Regions from separate parts of the Staphylococcus sp. FSL K6-0223 genome, predicted to be linked through region 2. Evidence: riboswitches for the same ligand, from Rfam matches in the RefSeq annotation. Region 2 holds a riboswitch; each other region holds the start of a gene.
What was found. Region 2 has a riboswitch for S-adenosylmethionine ahead of MHI13_RS01625 (MetQ/NlpA family ABC transporter substrate-binding protein). Riboswitches for the same ligand answer to the same signal wherever they lie in the genome.
Positions count from the first base shown of each region.

Region 1: linked by a shared signal. The riboswitch ahead of MHI13_RS09100 (methionine ABC transporter ATP-binding protein) and the one ahead of MHI13_RS01625 (MetQ/NlpA family ABC transporter substrate-binding protein) in region 2 are both predicted to bind S-adenosylmethionine.
Region 3: linked by a shared signal. The riboswitch ahead of MHI13_RS19210 (Na+/H+ antiporter NhaC family protein) and the one ahead of MHI13_RS01625 (MetQ/NlpA family ABC transporter substrate-binding protein) in region 2 are both predicted to bind S-adenosylmethionine.

Region 1 covers NZ_JBBOYX010000001.1:1,833,983-1,837,266, forward strand. The annotation lists gene MHI13_RS09090 (MetQ/NlpA family ABC transporter substrate-binding protein) at 1-111, opposite strand, end outside; gene MHI13_RS09095 (methionine ABC transporter permease) at 132-827, opposite strand; gene MHI13_RS09100 (methionine ABC transporter ATP-binding protein) at 820-1,845, opposite strand; SAM riboswitch class I at 1,930-2,034, opposite strand; gene MHI13_RS09105 (thioredoxin family protein) at 2,089-2,388, opposite strand; gene MHI13_RS09110 (toprim domain-containing protein) at 2,381-2,767, opposite strand; gene gcvH (glycine cleavage system protein GcvH) at 2,904-3,284, opposite strand.
Region 2 covers NZ_JBBOYX010000001.1:347,257-350,540, forward strand. The annotation lists gene MHI13_RS01615 (cell surface protein) at 1-187, opposite strand, end outside; gene MHI13_RS01620 (hypothetical protein) at 354-779, opposite strand; SAM riboswitch class I at 927-1,033, shown strand; gene MHI13_RS01625 (MetQ/NlpA family ABC transporter substrate-binding protein) at 1,142-1,957, shown strand; gene MHI13_RS01630 (aspartate aminotransferase family protein) at 2,160-3,284, shown strand, end outside.
Region 3 covers NZ_JBBOYX010000003.1:381,812-385,095, reverse strand. The annotation lists gene MHI13_RS19220 (SDR family oxidoreductase) at 1-484, shown strand, start outside; gene MHI13_RS19215 (hypothetical protein) at 674-1,264, shown strand; SAM riboswitch class I at 1,336-1,432, shown strand; gene MHI13_RS19210 (Na+/H+ antiporter NhaC family protein) at 1,628-2,929, shown strand; gene MHI13_RS19205 (SRPBCC family protein) at 3,057-3,284, shown strand, end outside.

The DNA.
Region 1 (3,284 bases), 1.5 Mb from region 2:
TGGTGAGGCACCTACAACGATTTTTTTATCTTTTTCGTCTCCGCCTTTACCACAAGCAGCTAATACAACTGTCAGTGTAAGTACTAATACTAAACTTAAAAGTTTTTTCATTTAATCTGTCCTCTTTTCTATTATCGTTTATCAATTTTATTTGTAAGCCAATCCCCGATGAATTGGATTATAAATACAATAATTAAAATAAATACGGTTGACACTAGAATGACGTCGTTTTGGTTACGTGTAAAACCAGTTAAGTAAGCTAAGTTACCTAAACCACCTGCACCAATAACGCCTGCAATAGCAGTTGAACCAACTAAAGCGATAGCAGTTACTGTAATACCTGAAACAAGTGCTGGCATTGCTTCTGGAAGCAATACTTTTCGAACGACTGTCCAAGTATTCGCACCCATAGACCATGCTGCTTCAATAACGCCTTTATCGATTTCTTTAAATGCGATTTCAACTAATCTTGCGTAGAACGGTGCAGCGCCAATGATTAATGCTGGAAGTGCTCCCGTCGGTCCACTAATTGTACCTAATAATACACTTGTGAACGGAATTAATAACAAAATTAAAATAATAAATGGAATCGCACGGAACAAGTTAACTATAAATGAAACTACCGTATAGAAAATTTTAGCTCCAGGTGCATCACTTTTAGCTGATAAGAAAAGCAGCACACCTAAGATTAAGCCAAAGATAAAAGCAAAAATGGTTGACACTACAGTCATATAAAGTGTTTCATATATTGCTTGCCAAACTTCAGGCCATTGCACGTTAGGCATAGTAATCATTTCATGGAAGATATCACCATATGATTTATCCATGTTTAATCACCTCCACATTTACGTGTTGTTTATGTAACTCAGTTACAAATGTATTAAATCCATCTTCACTAATATGTGGAATATGTACAATTAAAAATCCAATTGAACCTGTACGTGTATTTTTAATATTTGCTTCCAAAATATTTAATTCAATATTCTGCATTCGCGTAATATCAGATACAACAGGTTGTGTGGTATTATTACCGTTGAAATTCAATCTTACAATATAAGCGTCTTTGTTCAATGGTTCTAGATGTTTAATTGAATCTTCAAAATCGTCGTCTAAATCGTCTTTCACGAATCGTTTTGTCACCTCATGTTGAGGATTTTCAAATACTTCATCAACATTACCTTGCTCAATAACACGCCCATTTTCCATCACTGCAACTTCATCACATATGCGTCTAATCACTTGCATTTCATGTGTAATAATCACAATCGTTAGATTTCTTTCTTCTTTTATTTTTAATAGTAAATCTAAAATTTCATCCGTTGTTTGTGGATCTAGCGCACTTGTAGCCTCGTCACATAATAAGACATTCGGATCATTCGCTAATGCACGAGCAATCCCAACTCTTTGTTTTTGACCACCTGATAATTCTGAAGGATAAGCTTTTTCACGACCTTTTAAACCGACCAACTCTACAAGTTCTAAAGCTCTTTGTTTTGCTTCTGCACGAGATACTCCAGCTATTTCTAGTGGGAACATAATATTACTAATGACAGTACGTGACCATAACAAATTAAAATGTTGGAAAATCATACTTACTTTTTGTCGTTTTTTTCTCAAATCTGACTTAGAAAGTTTGTTAATATTGTCTCCATCTATAATGATATCCCCTGAAGTCGGTTCTTCTAGATTATTAAACATTCGAATTAACGTACTTTTACCAGCACCAGAAAACCCAATCACTCCAAAAATTGAGCCTGATTCTATATTCAAGTCAACGTGATCTACTGCTAGTACATCTTTGTTCTTTGTGTGATAGCGTTTAACAACTTGATTTAACTCAATCACGTTAAATGCCTCCCTTAAATTCCTTATGTAATTAAAAAATGCTTTCCCATCTAGAGAGATGAGAAAGCATTTAAAATTATCTTTCTCTCATCTTCTAAAGTCTTAAACTTTATGTGAATTGGCACCATTTCCATTATAGACGGTTGCCGGGCTTCGTAGGGCACATCCCTCCACCTCTCTCGATAAGAGTTTTCGCACTATTTAATTAATTTATATCCTATCACTGTACTAATAATTCGTCAATCATTTTTTTAACTTTTCTAACAAATATGGCACGGATTGAAATGCATAGATTCTATCTACCTCTTTATCCTTATCCATAATTAACAGTACAGGTACAGACATAATTTTATATTCTTCACTAAAATACTTATGGAAATTTAAATCAATTTTTTTAAGTGGTAATTGTTCGATATCATTTGCAATATCTAGCATGCGCTCTGAAATCTTACATGTTCCACACATAGGAGTATATCCAAATATTAAATGTTTATCTTTATCAAAGTGTTCTTTGATGTCTTCGATTTTAATAGAATTATTCATTCACAAGTACTAACCTTTCAGAACTTAAATTAGGTATAAGTTTTTTCTCTTTTTTTACGTTAAATCCGTATTTACTCAATACATGAGCAAGATAATTTTTGGGACAACGTGCGACTTCACAATATGTTTTATCTACATAGATATGTTCACTTTCACTTAAATAACGTTTAAACCACTTTCTAATTTTTTCGCCCTCATCATCTGAATCGGCAAGAATATAGACCTGTTTTCCATATAACGTTTCTATCATATCGTCTAGTTTGTCGATACTCATTGTACCATGTGTACAAATAATATTTACAGGTTCAGCAATGACTTGTTGCACTTTCTTCTTATCAGATTTACCTTCAACAATGATAACTTTATTTAAAATTGCCATGTTCATCCACCTTCTAAGTCGATATTAAACAATCATTTACTTTTTCACGTTATTGATGAATATAAACACAATTTACAGATAATTAATATAATTATATAAAAAACTCCTAGATTTAATATCAAGGAGTTTTAAAAAATTATTCGCCAATCATTTCAGAGTATTGTTCAGCTGATAGTAATTCATCTAATTGACTTTCGTCACTTAATTCAACTTTTACCATCCATGCTTTTTCATAAGGTGATTCATTAACAAATTCTGGACTATCTTCTAATTCGTCGTTTGTTTCAACAATTTTCCCAGAAACAGGTGCATACAATTCAGATACTGTTTTTACTGATTCAACACTACCAAATGTATCCCCTTCATTAATTTCATCATCGACATCTGGTAATTCGACAAATACGATGTCTCCTAATTCACCTTGCGCGTATTCAGTAATACCAATTGTTGCCGTATTTCCTTCAACTTTAACCCATTCATGTTCCTTAGAATATTTGAATTCGCTCGGTACTGCCAC
Region 2 (3,284 bases):
TGTCAACAGTACGACCCAATCGTTGTAGGTTTGGATTACCTCCACTATTAGATAATGCCTCTGTAGCAATTTGTTTAGCATTTTCTTTAGTCACTAAGTTAGCAGTATGTGCTTCTACAGATTGAGTCGTTGTAAGTAGCATTGTACTTGTTAAAAGTGTAGATGCAACGAAAGATACTTTCTTCATAATGAAAACCCCATTTCATTCATGATCAATTACAACTAGAGTGTAGCATTTGAATAGATCAGAAACAGGGATTTTAAAAAAAACATAATAAATCTTTAACTTAACTTAAAGAATAAATAATTTGTAAACATTAAATCAATATTTATCACATGATTTATATAGGACATTAATACTTCTTTTTAGAAAAATATGGAATGGAACAAGCCATTAAAATCATAAAAATAATATGAGCAATCATCCATAAACCGTATTCATTCCAGCTAAAGTGAAAGAATGAACGCTTTGCCATAACGACGAGTGACGGATAAAGAGAGCCAAAAACAATCATTAATAAGACATAACTTATTTTATATAATGGTTTAAAGACGTGATAAATAAGTAAGAAAATAAAATATATTAACCATCCTATAAAAACATGAATGGCTAGTTCTAATAATAACGGCGTTTTGCTTGGATCAATTAAGAAATCGATGTTAATTAACAATAAAGTAAGATGAGTCGATTGAACTATGCCATCCATGATAGTCATTGTAATTAATAAGATAATACTTATAACTAAAGCACTAAGACAATGATAAAAATAACGGATCATAATTTTCCTTCCTTCTTATATACATACTATAAGAATATTCCCTGAAATATTAGATTTAACACTTTTTAAATTTTTAGAATATTGAAAAAACATGTTGACCAAAGTTTAAATCAATGATAAGTTATTAATAATTCAATAATCTATTAACTCTTATCAAGAGTGGTGGAGGGATGTGCCCTACGAAACCCAGCAACCGTCATTGTATGACATGGTGCTAATTCACATAAAGTTAATCATACTTTAGAAGATGAGAGAAAGTGTGTCGATGCTTTCTCTTAATAGTTGAAAGTATTTTTTTATGTCTTTACATATCTAGTAAGAGGAAATGAGAATTGAAAATTTATAAAAAGGTGTCAATACATATGAAAAAATTAATAGGTATGATCAGTATTTTGTTAGTAACGATAACGCTAGCAGCTTGTGGAAATCAGAAAGAAGATAATAAAAAAATTACCGTAGCAGCGTCGCCAGCACCTCATGGTGATGTGTTAAAAAAAGCTAAGGAAGAAATGAAGAAAAAAGGATATGATTTAGAAGTCAAAGAAGTTAATGATTATAAGGTGCCTAATAAATTATTAGATAAAGGTGATGTTGATGCGAACTTCTTCCAACATGTCCCATATTTGAATGCTGAAAAGAAAAGTCATGGTTATAAAATTGAAGAATTAGGTAAAGTGTTTACGACGCCTATGGGTGTATATAGTAAAAAATATAAAAATTTAAAAGACATTCCAGATGGATCGACGATTTACGTTTCTAATAATCCTGCAGAAGAAGGACGTTTTTTATCTTTCTTTGTTAATGAAGGATTAATTAAATTAAAAAAAGGCGTTAAAATTGAAAATGCAAAATTTGAGGATATTGCTGAAAATAAAAAACACTTGAAATTTAACCATCAACAAGGTGCAGAGTTTTTACCAAAAACATATAAGAATGGTGAAGGAGCTGCAGTCATTATAAATTCAAACTATGCGCTTGATAATGGTTTAAAACCGTCTAAAGATGCTATTGTTATGGAAGGTAAATCATCACCATTTGCGAATACGATTGCCGTGCAAGAAGGTCATAAAAATGATGAAAAATTCCAAACATTATTAAAAGTTATGCAATCTAAAGAAATCAAAGCGTATATTAAAAAAGAATATGGCGATGATGTTATTCCATACGAAAACAAATAAGTCATAAAAGGTCTCTATTAGAGGCCTTTTATGATTTATATTTATCATTGTTTAAAAGATAGAAACAATATATTTTAATTTTTCTGAAAATATTTACAAATCTGACAATTATTAGTAAGATATTGATTATTATCACAAGAATTGAAGTCAATAAAGAAAGTTAGATATAAGTTGTTGATACTTTGGGAGAGGATGAGTCAATTTGAGTAAAGCAGAGGATATGATAAAAGAAGAGAGCAAGTATTTTGCTACTTCAGGACGTATAAAATATTATCCATTAGTGATTGATCATGGATATGGAGCAACTTTAGTAGATATAGATGGAAAAGAATACATCGATTTGTTAGCTAGTGCAAGCTCACAAAATGTGGGTCATGCACCACAACAGGTAGCAGAGGCGATTAAAAAGCAAGTAGATAAATTTATTCATTATACCCCCGCATATATGTATCACGAGCCTTTAGTGAAACTGTCTAAAAAGTTATGCGATATTGCGCCAGGTGATTATGAAAAACGTGTCACATTTGGTTTGAGTGGTTCGGATGCGAATGATGGTATTATCAAATTTGCACGTGCTTATACGGGACGACCCTATATTATCAGCTTTACAAATGCTTATCATGGCTCTACATTTGGAGCGTTATCAATGTCGGCTATCAGTTTAAATATGCGTAAACATTATGGCCCTTTATTAAATGGTTTTTATCATATTCCATTTCCAGATAAATACAGAGGGATGTTTGAACAATCTAAATCAAACACTGTTGAAGAATATTTAGCGCCATTGAAAGAGATGTTTGCTAAATATGTTCCAGCTGAGGAAGTAGCTTGTATTGTGTTAGAAACGATTCAAGGAGATGGTGGACTATTAGAACCAGTAGAAGGCTATTTTGAAGCACTTGAAGCGTTATGTCGAGAATACGGTATTTTAATTGCTGTTGATGATATCCAACAAGGATTAGGTCGTACAGGTTCTTGGAGCTCTGTGGACCACTTTAACTTTACACCAGACCTCATTACATTTGGTAAATCATTAGCAGGTGGATTACCAATGTCAGCGATTGTGGGTCGAAAAGAAATTATTGAAAGTCTTGAAGCACCAGCACATCTATTTACGACAGGGGCAAATCCAGTAAGTTGTGAAGCGGCTCTTGCTACGATTGAAATGATAGAAAACGACGACTTACTAACAGCTAGTTCTGAAAAAGGAAACTACGTGCGTCAACGTATGAATCAATGGGTAGATCAATACGATTACGTAGGAGATGTGCGCGGTATTGGGTTATCTATTGGAATTGATATTGTTAAAGACAAACAGTCAAAAGAA
Region 3 (3,284 bases), on a different contig from region 2:
AGTTGCCGGCCATCAACAATATCATGATGATATTCACGGATTTAATACTGAAGCTTTCGCAGAGACGTTTGAAACGAATGTATATCCAGTATTCTGGACAGTTCAAAAAGCGTTAGAATATTTAAAACCTGGCGCATCAATTACGACGACGTCTTCCGTTCAAGGATATAATCCGAGTCCAATTTTACATGATTACGCAGCTTCTAAAGCAGCAATTATTTCATTAACGAAAAGTTTCTCTGAAGAACTTGGTGCGAAAGGTATTCGAGTGAATTGTGTTGCTCCTGGGCCATTCTGGTCACCGCTTCAAATTACTGGAGGTCAACCTCAAAGTGCAATTCCTACATTTGGACAACAAACGCCACTGGGTCGTGCCGGTCAACCAGTTGAATTATCAGGTACTTACGTTTTACTTGCTTCAGAAGATTCAAGTTATACTACTGGCCAAGTCTTTGGTGTAACAGGTGGTACGCAAATCGACTAACAATTGATTTACTTTTAATAGACAAATTATATATTGATTATTTTAAGGTGATGGGGACTCGACTGAGTTCCCATTTTTTAGTGTGAGAGTAGAAAGTTTGCACCATATTAAATGGTGATTTGATAATAGTTGAAGCTTTCATGTAAGATGTATGTGATTGGTGAAATATAGAATAAAGGTGATTATAAAATGAAGAATTTTTTAATCAGATGGTTACCTAATATCTTAATTGCTTTAGCTTTACCGTCACTAATATTGTGCCATCATAATCTAATAGTAATATTAGCTATAGCTGTGATTATTTGTACATATATTTCTGCAGTTAATGTTTATTTAGTTAACGAGAATGTAAAAAAAGGTATAACTTGGTTTAATCCTATGATTGATTATATTTTAGCAATTGTTTCTGCACTTGCTTATTTTGGAATGTTCAGTTGGATTATTACACAACCTTTTTCAAATGTTACGATGCTACTAATCATTATTTGTTCTGGAAGTATTGCTTACGTCCTTGAAGTGAAGCTTAAAATTAGTGAAGCAAAAAATGGTAAATTTCTTCATGGCGACGAAATGAGTGAATATAAAATTGTATCGGTTAGAACTGAAAAAATTTTCAAAAGGGTATCTTTATGTTTAACAATTATAAGCATTTTACTCATATTTATAAGTCTTTATTTGAAATGGTGGATTGTTTTTGGTGTAGCTATTGTATTATTAATTGTTGTTGCTTTAGCAATCACGATTTATGAGAAATTTTTCACTACACAGATTGAAGAATAATTTTAAAATACAATAAACTTTATGTATTGACGTGTCTATAATTATCTTGTAACGTTAGACACAATTCGAATAACTTATCGAGAGAAGTGGAGGGACTGGCCCTAGGAAGCTTCGGCAACATTTTATCATGTGCCAATTCCAGTAACCGCTAAGGTTAGAAGATAAGCTGAAATGCTATGCCAACAGAGTATAAATGGTGAAATAACATATCTTTTAATCACTTGTTGGCATGAGTTGACTCTATTGATACACACTTGGGTTAGTTTACAAATAAAGTCACTTGCCGGAGCGGAATGAAGAAATGATTCATTGAGAATGAAATTTCTGTTTCGCTCCTATTTTTATGGAAAGTAGGTCAAATTTATGGAGAAAGTAAAGAAAGGTAACGCGTGGGCCCTGCTCCCATTACTCCTATTTGTATTACTCTTTTTAGGTGTAGGAATTATTTCAGGAGATTTTACAACTATGCCTTTAAATGTTGCAATTACAATTACAGTAATCGTTGCCTTACTTATGAATAGAAAAGAATCTTTTGCCAAGAAGGTAGAAGTATTTACTAAAGGTGCTGGACATTCGAACATTATCTTGATGATGTTAATTTTTATCTTGGCAGGTGCGTTTTCAACTACTGCTGAAAAAATGGGTGGTGTTACATCAACTGTTAATTTAGGTTTATCATTGATTCCTCAAAATTTAATCATTGTAGGCCTATTTGTTATTTGTATGTTCGTGTCTATTTCGATGGGGACATCAGTTGGGACTGTTGCAGCGATAGCCCCAGTAGGATTTGGATTCGCACAAGCAACACATGTGCCCGCAGCTTTAGCTATGGCTACGGTAGTCGGTGGTGCAATGTTTGGTGATAATCTGTCAATGATTTCGGACACTACCATTGCTGCAGTAAGAACTCAAAAGACTAAGATGAATGACAAGTTTAGAGTTAATTTTAAAATCGTTTTACCAGGTGCTATTTTAACGATTATAATTTTATTTTTCTTAACGAATGGTATTTCAATCGATCATGCCAAAAGTTATGATTATAACTTAATTAAAGTTATTCCATATTTATTAGTACTGATACTCGCACTTGTAGGGGTAAACGTCATCATTGTACTCATTGGTGGCACAGCCTTAGCAGGTTTAATAGGATTGATTGATGGTTCCTTTGGTTGGAAAGGACTTCTCAGTGCCGTATCTAAAGGTATAATTGGAATGGAAGATATTGCAATGATAGCATTACTGATTGGTGGCCTTGTAGGTATCATTCAACATAATGGTGGCATAGATTGGTTACTACAGTTTGTACGTGCTAGAGTTAAATCTAAACGCGGTGCAGAATTAGGTATTGCCAGTTTAGTAAGTGCCGCGGATATATCTACTGCTAATAATACAATTTCTATTATTATGGCAGGACCTTTAGCCAAGAATATTGCTGATGAGTATGATGTCGATCCGCGTAAGTCAGCTAGTATATTAGATATATTCGGAGGATGTTTCCAAGGGTTACTCCCATATAGTCCTCAAGTTATTTCAGCAGCTGGTGTTGCTGGTATTTCTCCATTCTTACTTGTTCCATATAGTATCTATCCAATTTTATTAGGAATCTGTGGTTTAGTGGCTATTATTTTGAGAGTCCCTCGTTTAAAAGATAAACCTCAAAAATAAATATAAATTAAAAGGAAGCTACTCAATTAGATTTTAGCTTCCTTTTAACTTTTTCAGAGCTTTCAGAGTTTGTGACATAGCTTAAATACGTTAAAATAGAAATAAGAGTGAAAGTAGGTGAAAGAGAGTGGCAAAATATAATGTAGAGAATGAACACGTAGAAATCGACATCGAACGTTTACTAAAATTTACTCCAGAAGTTGTTTATGAAGCATGGACAAAAGTGGAGATTCTTAAACAATGGTTCATGACAACACCACGTACAAATAAGACTTTTGAAGCGGATGTCCAAGAAGGCGGTACATATCGTATAGTAGATAGTAGAAATGGGAAGCAAAATGTTATCGAAGGTAAA